2 regions of the Marinomonas mediterranea MMB-1 genome follow, and region 2 is predicted to be linked to the other one. Evidence: predicted binding sites of a transcription regulator. Region 2 holds the regulator's gene; the other holds the start of a gene.

The links. Region 2 encodes PhoB, which activates phosphate uptake and scavenging genes when phosphate is short. Its sites were predicted from a motif close to TGTCATANNNNTGTCANA; they were not measured.
Region 1: the regulator PhoB is predicted to act here: its motif matches at 2,002-2,019, upstream of MARME_RS06615 (phosphatase PAP2 family protein).

What each region holds. Positions count from the first base shown of each region.
Region 1 is NC_015276.1:1,465,291-1,471,364, forward strand. It holds gene MARME_RS06600 (5-carboxymethyl-2-hydroxymuconate Delta-isomerase) at 1-186, shown strand, start outside; gene MARME_RS06605 (phospholipase A) at 207-1,202, shown strand; gene MARME_RS06610 (hypothetical protein) at 1,319-1,888, shown strand; gene MARME_RS06615 (phosphatase PAP2 family protein) at 2,097-2,615, shown strand; gene MARME_RS06620 (MJ1255/VC2487 family glycosyltransferase) at 2,612-3,697, shown strand; gene MARME_RS06625 (dienelactone hydrolase family protein) at 3,801-4,706, opposite strand; gene folM (dihydromonapterin reductase) at 5,251-5,976, shown strand; gene folE (GTP cyclohydrolase I FolE) at 6,030-6,074, shown strand, end outside.
Region 2 is NC_015276.1:4,585,443-4,591,516, forward strand. It holds gene MARME_RS20790 (amino acid ABC transporter ATP-binding protein) at 1-362, shown strand, start outside; gene MARME_RS20795 (HDOD domain-containing protein) at 474-1,742, shown strand; gene MARME_RS20800 (chorismate--pyruvate lyase family protein) at 1,739-2,278, shown strand; gene ubiA (4-hydroxybenzoate octaprenyltransferase) at 2,382-3,236, shown strand; gene phoB (phosphate regulon transcriptional regulator PhoB) at 3,355-4,050, shown strand; gene phoR (phosphate regulon sensor histidine kinase PhoR) at 4,087-5,406, shown strand; gene MARME_RS20820 (response regulator) at 5,559-6,074, opposite strand, start outside.

The DNA of each region.
Region 1 (6,074 bases), 1.6 Mb from region 2:
CAAGAAGATGCATTCGTGCATGTTGTTGTTAAAATTCTTGAGGGTCGTACTCAGGCTCAAAGAGCGATGTTATCAGAACAGGTTTTGCATCAGCTAACGCTACTGGCTGTTAAACATATTAGCTTAACGGTTGAAGTCGTTGAGATGGAATTGGCAACGTATTCCAAACGTGTTGTGCTTGATTGATGGTGGCTCTGCGCCAAGTTGTGGCTGAGACAACAAAGAATATTATTCGAGTCATTGTTTTGTTGGCTGTGATAGGTAGTTGTGTCGTGAATGTCGCTTTTGCCACCTCTCAACAGCTCGATGGTAGTGAGGCATTAAAGACAGAGGACGAAACTTCGCTGGGGATTCCTTTGCCAAAAGAGCCAGAGGTCCCTGAGAGCATACAACAGCGGGTTCAGCAAGATGGTTTGATTCGCCAGCGAACTTTAAGGGAGCAGAGCTCGTTGTCAAACCCATTTGTTTTGACGCCACACCGCCCCAATTATTTTTTACCCGTTACCTACACAGACGATCCTAACGGTAGAGAGTTTGTTGTAAACGACAGTAGCGACGGGGTTCTTGACAATGTTGAGTTTAAATTTCAACTAAGTGTGAAATTTCCCGTGGCGTATGACATTGTTGGGCGTGGCTCTACTCTGTGGTTCGCTTATACGCAGCAAGCTTTCTGGCAAGCGTATAATAGTAAAATATCAGCACCCTTTAGAGACACCTCTCATGAGCCAGAGGCGTTTATCGTGGATAAGCTCGATGGCCAGTTTTTGGGCGTCACACCTTCGTACATAGCTTACGGAATCAACCATCAATCTAATGGTCAAAGTGGTGCGAGGTCTCGTTCTTGGAATCGTCTGTTTGTTGATGTTGTTTTTGAATATGAACATCTTGCCGTGTCGATTAAGCCTTGGTACCGCATACATGAAAACCGTGAGGACGATGACAACCCTAATATTGAGCGGTATCTCGGTTACGGTGAAGTGGCGGCAGTCTTAATTGATGAGGATTACAGCTATGACGTAATGATCAGAAATAATCTTCGTTCAAGTAATAAAGGCGCGATACAGCTTGGCGTTAATTTCCCTCTTTGGGGGAAAACACGAGGGTATGTGCAATACTTTGAAGGTTATGGTCAATCTCTCTTGGATTATAATAATCATGTGCGAAGTTTAGGTTTTGGAATTATGCTTACCAATTGGCTTTAGAATCAAAGATTTAAAAGGCCATAAAACTGACCTGTAAGCATATGGTCATCTTTTTGTCTTATTTCTGACACATTTTTCTCTTAGGGTGTTACCTAGATTTAACTAGGAGATAAACCATGAACAAAAAGTTCCTACCTCTTGCAAGCGGGTTATTGGTTGCAGCAATGCTAACGGCATGTGGCCAAGGCAACGTAAAGTCCTCTGATGATATGGCTTCTGCTGAAATGTCTTTGAATAACGAAGACATGTACGAAGTGCATCATGAAGGCCGTATTTATGTTTTTGATGATAAAGGTATCTACGAAAGCTTCATGGCTGTCGGTGAAACCGCATTCCGTAAAGTTCGCATCGGCGAAGGCCCACATGGCGAAACAATTGTTTTCGGTTTGACTGGCGCAGACAAAAAGAAAACATCGGGCATCGCGAGCGTCGATATGTACGATGGTAACCTAGAAGGCGCAGAAGACTTCTACGGTGAAATGCGTACAGAAGGCCGTATTTATGTTTTCCAATCTCTTGAAGAGATGAATACGGCGCGTACAGTGGGTGAAGTGCCATTGCGTTACACTGACATTGGTGCGGGTCCAAAAGGCGAAACAGTCGTTTACGCTTTGAATTCTAGCAACAAGAAAAATAAGCCAGAAGCGCTTATCGCTAAATTCAAAGCAATGAACGGCATGAAGTAAGCTTACGCTGAATATGCTCTGAATTAGCAATTCCCCCAATAAAAACGCTCCAATCACTGGGGCGTTTTTATTTCCGGTACGGTATTTTTAGATGACTCTTGCCTCAATTCTCACGTCATAAAAGCGTCATTAAATAGCCACCTTACTGACATTTATACTCGGTACATTACTGATAATAAGCAAAAAATCAGCTAATCGAGGTGGTGATATGCCTTTTCTGAAAAGTATCCACGCATTGGATGTGCAAACCTTTTATTGGTGTATGGCTCGTAAACACCGTGTATTGATTACCAATATGAGTAGAGCTATCTCCAAGACGGCTGATGGCCCTTTGTATGCAGTTTTAGCAATGGTGTTTTGGTACGTTGGTGAGACGGCTTGGGTGATTATCATGGGAGCGGGCTTCACTGTAGAGCGCTTATCTTACTTGGTACTAAAGAAAGGCTTCAAACGAAATCGTCCTGCCGATATATTAGACAACTTTAGCAGTTTTATTATTCCTTCTGATAAATTTTCATTTCCCTCTGGTCACACCTCAGGGGCGTTTTTTATGGCGTTTCTTTTATCGGAATGGTTACCTGACTTTCAAATTGGTTGGTATGTCTGGGCTTACCATGTTGGGTTGTCGAGAATTTTTTTAGGCGTTCATTTTCCAACGGACACGCTTATGGGCGCTTTGCTTGGCTCTAGTTGTGCAATGATGGCGTTAACAATGGTTGGTATATGAAAATATTATATGGTGTTCAAGGGACTGGAAATGGTCATATTACGCGTGCTAGAGCAATGGCTGATGCTTTTGAGGGATTGGATATCGAAGTTGATTACGTCTTTTCTGGCAGGGAAGAGAAAGACTATTTCGATATGGAGGCCTTTGGAAATTATCGTACTTTTAAAGGCCTGTCTTTTGTCGCGAGAGACGGTAAGTTAGATTTATTTGCTACTTGTCGCAAAGCGTCTTTGCTGACCTTGCGAAAAGACATTAAGCGCTTAGATCTAGACGGCTATGATTTAATTATCACCGATTATGAGCCGGTTGTTGCGTGGGCAGCAAAAAGAAAAGGAATCCGTTGTATTGGGTTTGGTCATCAGTATGCCTTTAATTATAACGTCCCTAAACACAAAGGCGACAAATTGGGAGCGTGGATTATGTCCAATTTCGCGCCTGTTAATGTCTCATTGGGGGCCCATTGGCATCATTTTGGCAACCCTATTTTACCTCCTCTGATGCAAGAAAAAGATACTCAATACTCTGTTAGTGAGAAGGACGTATTGGTGTATCTACCGTTTGAGAACAGTGAAGAGGTGATGGATTGGTTAGAGCATATACCGGGATACCATTTTCGCTTTCATTGTAATGACATTGAACCAGGTATATACGATAACGTGACCGTTTATCCGTTTTCGAGAGGCGGTTTTCATAAGAATCTAGGTGAGTGTCGTTCCGTACTTTGCAATGCTGGCTTTGAGTTGAATTCTGAGGCATTAATGCTGGGGCGTCGAATTTTAGCAAAGCCATTGAAAGGGCAGATTGAACAACATTCGAACGCCTTGGCCTTAGACTTATTGGGTATTGCAAGTACAACCTCTTATTTGTCGAATACCGTGATTCGTAAATGGTTACAAGAGGGTTCGGTGGTAAAAATTGATTATCCTGATGTTGCAAGTGCCGTGGCAAAATGGATCTGTAACGGCGCTGAAGGTTCTATCGAAGAATTAAGTCGTAGCCTGTGGGATCAAGTGTCTCCCATACCTGGTTTAGATTTTGGTTTAGGGGACACTGGAGAGTTCAAGCTTGCAAAAGCGTACTGATTTAGTTACCTAATATTTGTCATAAAGGCAACGGGTTCATTGTTTTCTATCCGTTGCCTTTATTTGTACCTTCTTTTTATTCGTACTTTTTGTTAGTGGCTTCCTAGCTTAGTGTTTCGTTAAAAAATGCAATGGTTCTGTCCCATGCACGTTCTGCAGCTTCTTCGTTGTACCTTGCAGTCGAGTCGTTGTGAAATCCATGATTTACACCTTCGTACATATACGCTGAATATTTTACGCCGGCATTTTTTAACGCGCTCTCATACTCTCCCCAATAGCCATTTACTCGTTTATCTAGTTGTGCGAAGTGAAGTGAAAGCGGTGCTTTAATGTCCGCTACAGGTAACTTAGGTGGTGTGCCGTAATACGGCGCTCCGGCATTTAAAGTTGCCCCCAGAGATGCGGCAAGTTGGTTGGTTAAGTACCCTCCAAAGCAAAATCCAACCATACCGAGTTTGTCTGTGGTGATGTCATGTTGCTTCAGTAGGTTGGCAGCGGCGATAAAGTCCGCTTCTATTTTTGCTCGGTCGAGCGTTTTTTGCATCGCTCTGCCTTCGTCATCATTACCAGGGTATCCACCTAGAGAGAACAGCGCGTCGGGTGCAAAGGCAACGAACCCTTTTTTAGCGAGACGTCGAGCCACATCTTTGATGTAAGGGTTTAGGCCTCTGTTTTCGTGGGCAACCAAAACGGCGGGTTTTTTGTTATCCATTGATGTGTTTGCTGGAATGACTAAATAGCCTCGCCCTTTTTCGTGTCCTTGTGGTGAGTCAAACTCCAAATAAGACGCGTTTATTTCTGGGTCATTAAAAGACACTTGCTCTGCCAATGCATAATTTGGGATTAACGCACTCGCAACTGCCGATAAGGACAGTCCAGCAATCCCCAGCGTTCCCAGTCTCGAAATAAATGTCCGGCGGTCAATGTCGCCATGGGCGTATTCGTCATACCAATCAAATGCTTCCTGAGGTATTTCGATCGTTTCTTTTGCTTGCTTGAGTTCAGTCACGTGTTCACCTTTCCCTTTTCTGATGTATGAGCAGTTTAAGAAATGTTCCGACTACCGGTTTTGATTACTGGTTCTGGGTTCAAATACATCGTCTAATAAAGTTTTTTAAACAACTTTATTAGACGATGCCTTCACTTTACGATACGTTCACTGTCTATGGATTGGTTTAGTTACGGAAGGTATGAACAAGTCCACTGGCTTCAGCGTACGGATAACTCTTCTTTATTCGAGGCAAGTGTCGCTGTTCAATATTGAGCATATTGGCAAGAAAGTTAACAAGAATTAAAGAGAGTTTAGCCCTCGCCCTTTGGGTCTTTCAGAGAAACAGCCTATCTTCGTTGAGAGTGATTGAAAGGTATTAACATTTCTGCTCACTCTCGCCTTAATAGCCTGTTTCTCTGATAAGACTGAAGCTCATAAGACTTATTCGTACCTTCCTTATCTGATCTAAGTTTTATAATCAATCGTAGAAGAGATATTGATGGTTGTATTATTGAATTTTGCTATCGGTTAGATACCTCTAAAATACTAGGAAAAAAATTGCATGCGAGAGAAACTACCCATCTTAGTGACAGGGGGAACACAACGCTTAGGCTTAGCGATTGTCCATGCGTTATTGAGAAATGGATACGAATTGATTGTGACTTATCGAACACCCAAGGCATCGGTTGATGAGCTTAGAAAAATGGGTGTTAGGTGTATTCGATCAGATTTCGAAAATGCTAATTGTATTGCCGAATTGGTGGAAACAATCACTCAAGATTGCCAAGGGCTTAGGGCGATCATTCATAATGCATCGGATTGGCAGGCTGAAGACGAGGTGTCATACTCAGCGTTGATCGAAAGGATGTTTAAAATCCACGTCAATGCGCCTTATGAGTTGAATATGGCTTTTTCAGAGCTTTTGAAGCATGCGGCGTGTAGTGGTGAAGATCAATCAGCGGATATTATCCATTTTACGGATTATGTTGCGGAAAAGGGGAGTGACAAGCATATTGCGTATTCATCAAGTAAGGCGGCTCTTGCAAATTTAACATTATCATTTGCAAAAAAGTTGTCACCTCACGTAAAAGTGAATAGCATTGCTCCATCTCTTCTAAAGTTTAATGATAAAGACGATGAAGAGTATCGTGCGAAGGCGCTGGCGAAATCACTTATGCAGATTGAACCGGGTGAACAAGAAGCGGTAGCGGCAGTAGAATACATTTTAAGTAGCCGATATATGACTGGAAGAACAATTGCTCTTGATGGAGGACGGCATTTAGCTTGAGGTCCATTGTTATGAGTTTATGCCCAGTTAATTTAGGATTTTAGGAATTTATTATGAGCACTGCAATTGCAGAAGAGAAGTCTTCTTTAGAGTTGATC
Region 2 (6,074 bases):
GAGTTAAAATCGCGAACCAAGCAGGTAAATATCCAGGTCAGCTATCCGGTGGACAACAACAACGTGTAGCGATCGCTCGTGGCCTATGTATGAAGCCTCGCATTATGCTTTTTGATGAACCAACATCTGCACTTGATCCAGAAATGATCAAAGAAGTATTGGACGTAATGGTTCAGTTAGCAGACGAAGGCATGACGATGGTGTGTGTAACGCACGAAATGGGCTTTGCTAAGACTGTTGCCGACCGAGTCGTATTTATGGATGCTGGGGAAATTGTGGAAGCAAATACACCACATGAATTCTTCGAAAACCCACAACACGATCGTACTCAGCTGTTCTTAAGCCAGATCCTAAACCACTAAAATATAAAAGAATTTACATTCTTTTGATAAAGGCCCCTGTTGGGGCCTTTTTTTATAGCCTATAGTTATTAGAGAATTCAATAGATCAAAGAAGGATGCGCTAATTTGACTATGGCACAAACAGAGATGGACCCAACACCAACGCATGTACGCGTTATTCATCTCGCGGACAATAGCGGTAAAGTTCAAGCCATTTTTGGTCAAGACAGTGTCTTAGACCTCACAACGCTCTCACGCCTCACAAAAAGACGGCTGACTCCTTGGTCACGTTTACCAATTGAGGGCGATACATTACTGGACGCAAATAAAACCCCCACTTTCATCGATAAAGCATTGCTTAAAGAAGAGTCCGTCTCATTTCACAGTAAAAGCGACCTGTCTCTAAAGGCAATGAGCGGTCAACAACTTGCCGAGAAACTAGAAGGTAAACTCTCGTATATTGAAAACATCACCTACGCAGGCGAAGCGCTACACTACCCTGCTGCGGGTATGAATGAAGACGAAAAACAAATGCAAACGGCATTGGGTCGTTTCCAATCTATTCGCCTAAAACAGCGGCTTGAAGAAACGTTGGAAATCCCACCATTATCTAACTCCAGCACACATATTATTCAGCTAAGTGCCGACCCCAATGCAAGTTCAGAACAACTTTGTCAAATCGTTAATCTAGACCCAAGTTTGTCTGCTCAGGTGATTAGCTGGGCATCGTCGCCTTACTACGGTGGATCAGATCCTGTTGAATCAATTGAAGACGCCATTATCCGTGTACTGGGGTTTGATATGGTGATGAATCTTTCTCTAGGGTTATCAATGGGTGGGGTGTTTGAGCTACCAAAAGATGGTCCTAAACACTACGACGACTTTTGGTTCAGTGCCGTTTCACATGCGGCTCTGATGGAGTCTCTGGTGAAATCAATCTCCTCAGATCACCCAAAACCTCGGCTTGGTCATGCTTATCTGGCAGGCTTGCTGCACAATTTTGGCTATCTGGCGATCAGTGTTATTTTACCGCCTCATTTTTCTATTTTGTCTCGAAATTTAGAGGCAAATGCACATTTGCCTAGCAACGTTGTTGAGATGCAGGTGTTGCATTTTACAAAGGAACAGTTAGGCGCCTGGTTGCTAAAACACTGGAACATTCCGGCCGATATTTACGGCGCCGTTCGCTATTGCAAAGACGAAGGCTATCAAGGAGAGCATAAACTCTTAGCTAACCTTCTTTATGTGGCAAATCGTTTATTGGATCAACTGCCTATAAGCGAGCATTTACTGGATCAGTTAGGGTTAAACGAAGAAACCGCGTTACAATGTCGCCAGCAGGTCTTAAGCGCCTCCAAAGACCTTAGAGACATGGTAAATTTAATACACGGCAAGACATGACGTTACTCAATAAAAACGCTGCCCGACAATTTGACTACGAATGGCACGCACTAAGCTGCGTCAATCGACAACAGATTCCCAGTAACATTCTTCCTTGGGTGAGTACGCCAGACTCGTTGACGGCAAAGCTGCAACAAGCAGGGTCATTTAAGGTGGAGGTCATTAGCGATTACATTGGCTTACCAACACAGAGAGAGCGTAACCGACTCAACTTACACGCTCGTGAGCAAGCGAGAATCCGTACCGTGTTACTTTACTGCAACCACCACGTTGTTATTTATGGTCGCTCAATTATTCCTTTACGCTCGTTACGAGGCCATTGGCGCTGTCTGTCTAAGCTCGCAGATAAGCCACTTGGTGGCTACCTTTTCAAGAATAAGCAACTTTCACGCAGTCCTATCGAAGTTACTCAGCTTCCCGCTGGATTAATGCAAAACACGGAAGAGAGTTTATGGGCAAGGCGGTCTATTTTCTATGGCTATGGTCCGGGTATCTTGGTTAATGAAGCATTTTACCCTACCATAGGCCAGCTGTAGCGTCGCAGTGAGTAGCACCATCGCGCGCTATCATTGCTAAATAAAATACGATTGAATAAGGTCGTTCGCATCCGACTATGACAACTAGGGCTCGTATAACTCCATGAGTAAACTCTCTGATTACGCCGACCTCACTCGCTTTAACCGACCCATTGGCTCTTTTTTGCTTATGTGGCCAACGCTTTGGGCATTATGGCTTGCGGCGAACGGTTGGCCTGAATGGCACTTAATACTGATTTTCGTATTAGGTGTGTTTAGTATGCGCTCCGCAGGCTGTGTCATTAACGACTACGCAGATAGAAAAGTGGATGGGCATGTAGAGCGAACGAAAAACCGTCCACTCCCATCGGGCCGCGTTGGTGAGAAAGAAGCACTGCTGCTTTTTGCTGTTTTAGCCGTACTCAGTTTTATCCTCGTATTGTTTACTGATCTACAAACCATTGCGCTTTCTTTCGTGGGTCTATTCTTAGCGGCACTGTACCCATTTATGAAGCGCTATACCCACCTGCCTCAAGTGTTTTTAGGTCTGGCATTTTCGTGGGCAATTCCAATGGCCTACAGCGCTCAAGGCGGCAGTTTATTTGATGTGCAGCTGTGGATGTTGTTCGTCGCCAATGTCTTCTGGACGGTCGCGTACGATACCTACTACGCCATCACAGACCGACCGGATGACTTGAAGATTGGCGTAAAATCCACTGCTATTTTATTTGGTCAATACGATCTCTTTGTGATCCTTGTTCTGCAAGGTTTAACCTTGTCATTATTAACTTGGATCGGGATTACATCCCACTTAAACTGGCCCTATTTTATCGGCCTCGCGGTTTGTGTTTTTTGGTTCTTTAAGCAATATAAACAAGGACAACACAGAGATCGCCAAGCTTGCTTTCGTTCATTTTTAGATAACAATCGAGTGGGCTATACGGTCTTTATTGGGTTGGTTTTAAGCTATATAGTCTAAAACCATGTTCTTTTTACGTCTATTCGTGTCTTAATTATGGCATAGTTGTGACATTTTAATGTAACTGTCACATTTACTCGTTTAAATATTCACCGTTCCTGAGATGAGGATAAATCCCGTGACCGGTAAGAAAGTACTAATCATTGACGACGAAGCACCCATTAGAGAAATGATTGCTGTAGCGCTAGAAATGGCTGGCTACGAATACCTAGAAGCCGAGAATGCACAGCATGGACATGAGATCATAGTCGATCACCGTCCTGACTTGATTCTTGTCGACTGGATGATGCCTGGAGGCAGTGGTATTGAATTGACTCGCCGCCTTAAAAAAGACAGCACAACAGCAGAAATTCCTGTGATTATGCTGACAGCGAAAAGCGAGGAAGACAACAAAATTCAGGGACTGGAAGTTGGTGCAGACGATTACATCACTAAACCCTTCTCCCCTAGAGAATTAGTTGCGCGTTTAAAAGCCGTATTGCGCCGCGCAACGCCACAAGGTGTCGACGAGCCAATCGAGGTAGACGGACTGCTTTTGGACCCAATTAGCCAACGCGTTAGCATCGGCAATAAACCACTTGAAATGGGTCCAACGGAGTACAGGCTGCTCAAGTTCTTGATGACGCATCAGGAGCGCGCCTATTCTCGAGCACAATTACTGGATCAAGTGTGGGGCGGCAATGTCTATGTTGAAGAACGCACGGTTGACGTACATATTCGTCGACTGCGCAAAGCCATTGGCAACACTCACGACTCCCTGATTCAAACTGTCCGCGGAACTGGATACCGCTTCTCCTCTAAACGGATTGCTTAGAGACGCATTAACAGATAAACGGATTATAAGACGAACATGAAACGAATCTGGAAACAGGCTCTGCTAAACTGGTTTATTGGCTTAATCGCAACCTTCGCCATCGGTTTTGCGTTAAGCCAGATTGCGATTGCGTTACTGCTGTATGTCTTAATCAGCTTAGCGTGGCAGATGTATCAGCTGTACCAGTTTCACTCGTGGTTACGCCGCTCAGGAAAAGCCTCTCCTCCAGAAACCAGTGGTATCTGGGGAGAAGTGTTCGACGCGGTTTATCGTCTGCAAAAGAAACAACGTAAATCCAAGCGAAAGATGCGCCAAGCTCTAAATCGAATTGAGAACTCAACCGCCGCCTTAAAAGAAGGCGTAATCATGGCGGATAATCAAGGCAATTTAGAGTGGTGGAATAATTCAGCGGGACAATTTCTTGGCTTGGTACGCCCTGTCGATCGCAGTCAAGCTATTACCAATATCGTCCGAAACCCAGACTTCTATCGTTACTTTACCCAAAAGCGATTTGGCGATCCTTTAATCATTAAAAGCCCAGCCAAAGAAGGGGCGTTCCTAGAAATTCAAACCACACTGTACGATCAAAACGACCATCTAATTTTTATTAGGGACGTAACGCGTTTACAGTTGCTAGAACAAATGCGCAAAGACTTTGTCGCCAATGCCTCGCATGAACTCAAAACGCCACTTACGGTGATTAAAGGCTATTTAGAAACCCTAGGCATGTTCAAAGATAATTTGCCTCAGAGTATGCAACGCGGCATTGATAATATGGCCGATCAATCTGAGCGGATGGAAAACCTCATCGAAGATTTGCTGTTACTGTCTCGGCTAGAAAGCAATGACAAGCGAGAAAATGACACTTGGCTTCAGGTGTCCGATATTTTCACTGCCATTGAGAAAATGGCGCAGCCTATCTTACATCCAGACCATACTTTGAGCTTCTCTGTCGAAGAAGGCGCTCAGGTTCATGGCTCCTACAACGAGCTCTACAGCGCATTTTCGAACTTAGTCGTAAATGCTATTAAATACTCGCCAAATGGCGGTGAAATTAACGTAAGGTGGGAATCTGACGACGTCAGCGGTTGTTTCGCAGTACAAGATGAAGGTTTAGGCATCGATCCGCGTTATATTCCTCGACTCACAGAGCGTTTCTTCCGTGTGGACAAAGGCCGAAGTTCTAAAACAGGTGGTACGGGATTAGGCCTCGCCATTGTCAAACACGTTCTTTTACATCACTCAGCGAAGCTACAGATCCGCAGCCAACCTAACTATGGAAGCACCTTCTCTTGCCACTTTCCAGCCAACCGAGTCAAAAACATTACTTCTTTAGACAACGCGTCTGGCAAGTAATCTAAGGTAGAGCACACGACAAAGGCTCTTAGTCGCACTACAAATGTTCTTAGCAATGGTGCCGAGCGTCTTTAGGGCTAACTTTCGAGGACGCTGCTTTTGAGGGTGTAGGCTTGAGATTTATGTAGAAGCGGCGCAATGTTGTTAAGGCGCTAGAGACTTTCAAACAGCGCCTTAACAAACGCTTCTTTTTCTGCATCTTGATCGATCAAGCCAAGCGTCACCGTTAAAAATGCTGAATCATGTTTCTTATCAGTCGTCGCCACGGATTGGATAAAATAGTTCAGGCGGTTCACTTTTTTGTCGAATTCCAAGTCCAGTACGGCCTGCCCAAGCACTTGCGGGATGACATCATCACTTTTAATCAGCACAGTGGCTTCATTTTTAGAGAATTTGACCACCATGCAACGAAATTGCTTTCCCTCGAAGCGCACTAACGTGGGGATTTTCACATCTTTAATTGCTACGTCAGGAGTAGGGGCGGTAGGGTTAACAATTTTAGGCGAACTGTTCTTAGGAGCTTTACTCGCACCGCCCATTAGAACGTCCAAAGAAGCCGTCGCAACGCCGCCTGAGCTTGGCGCCGTTTTTGCCGCCGCTTTTCCATTTGCGCCCGCACTCAACTTCTTTTCAATTCCATGCTTTTTCGCCGCTGATATGATTTTTTG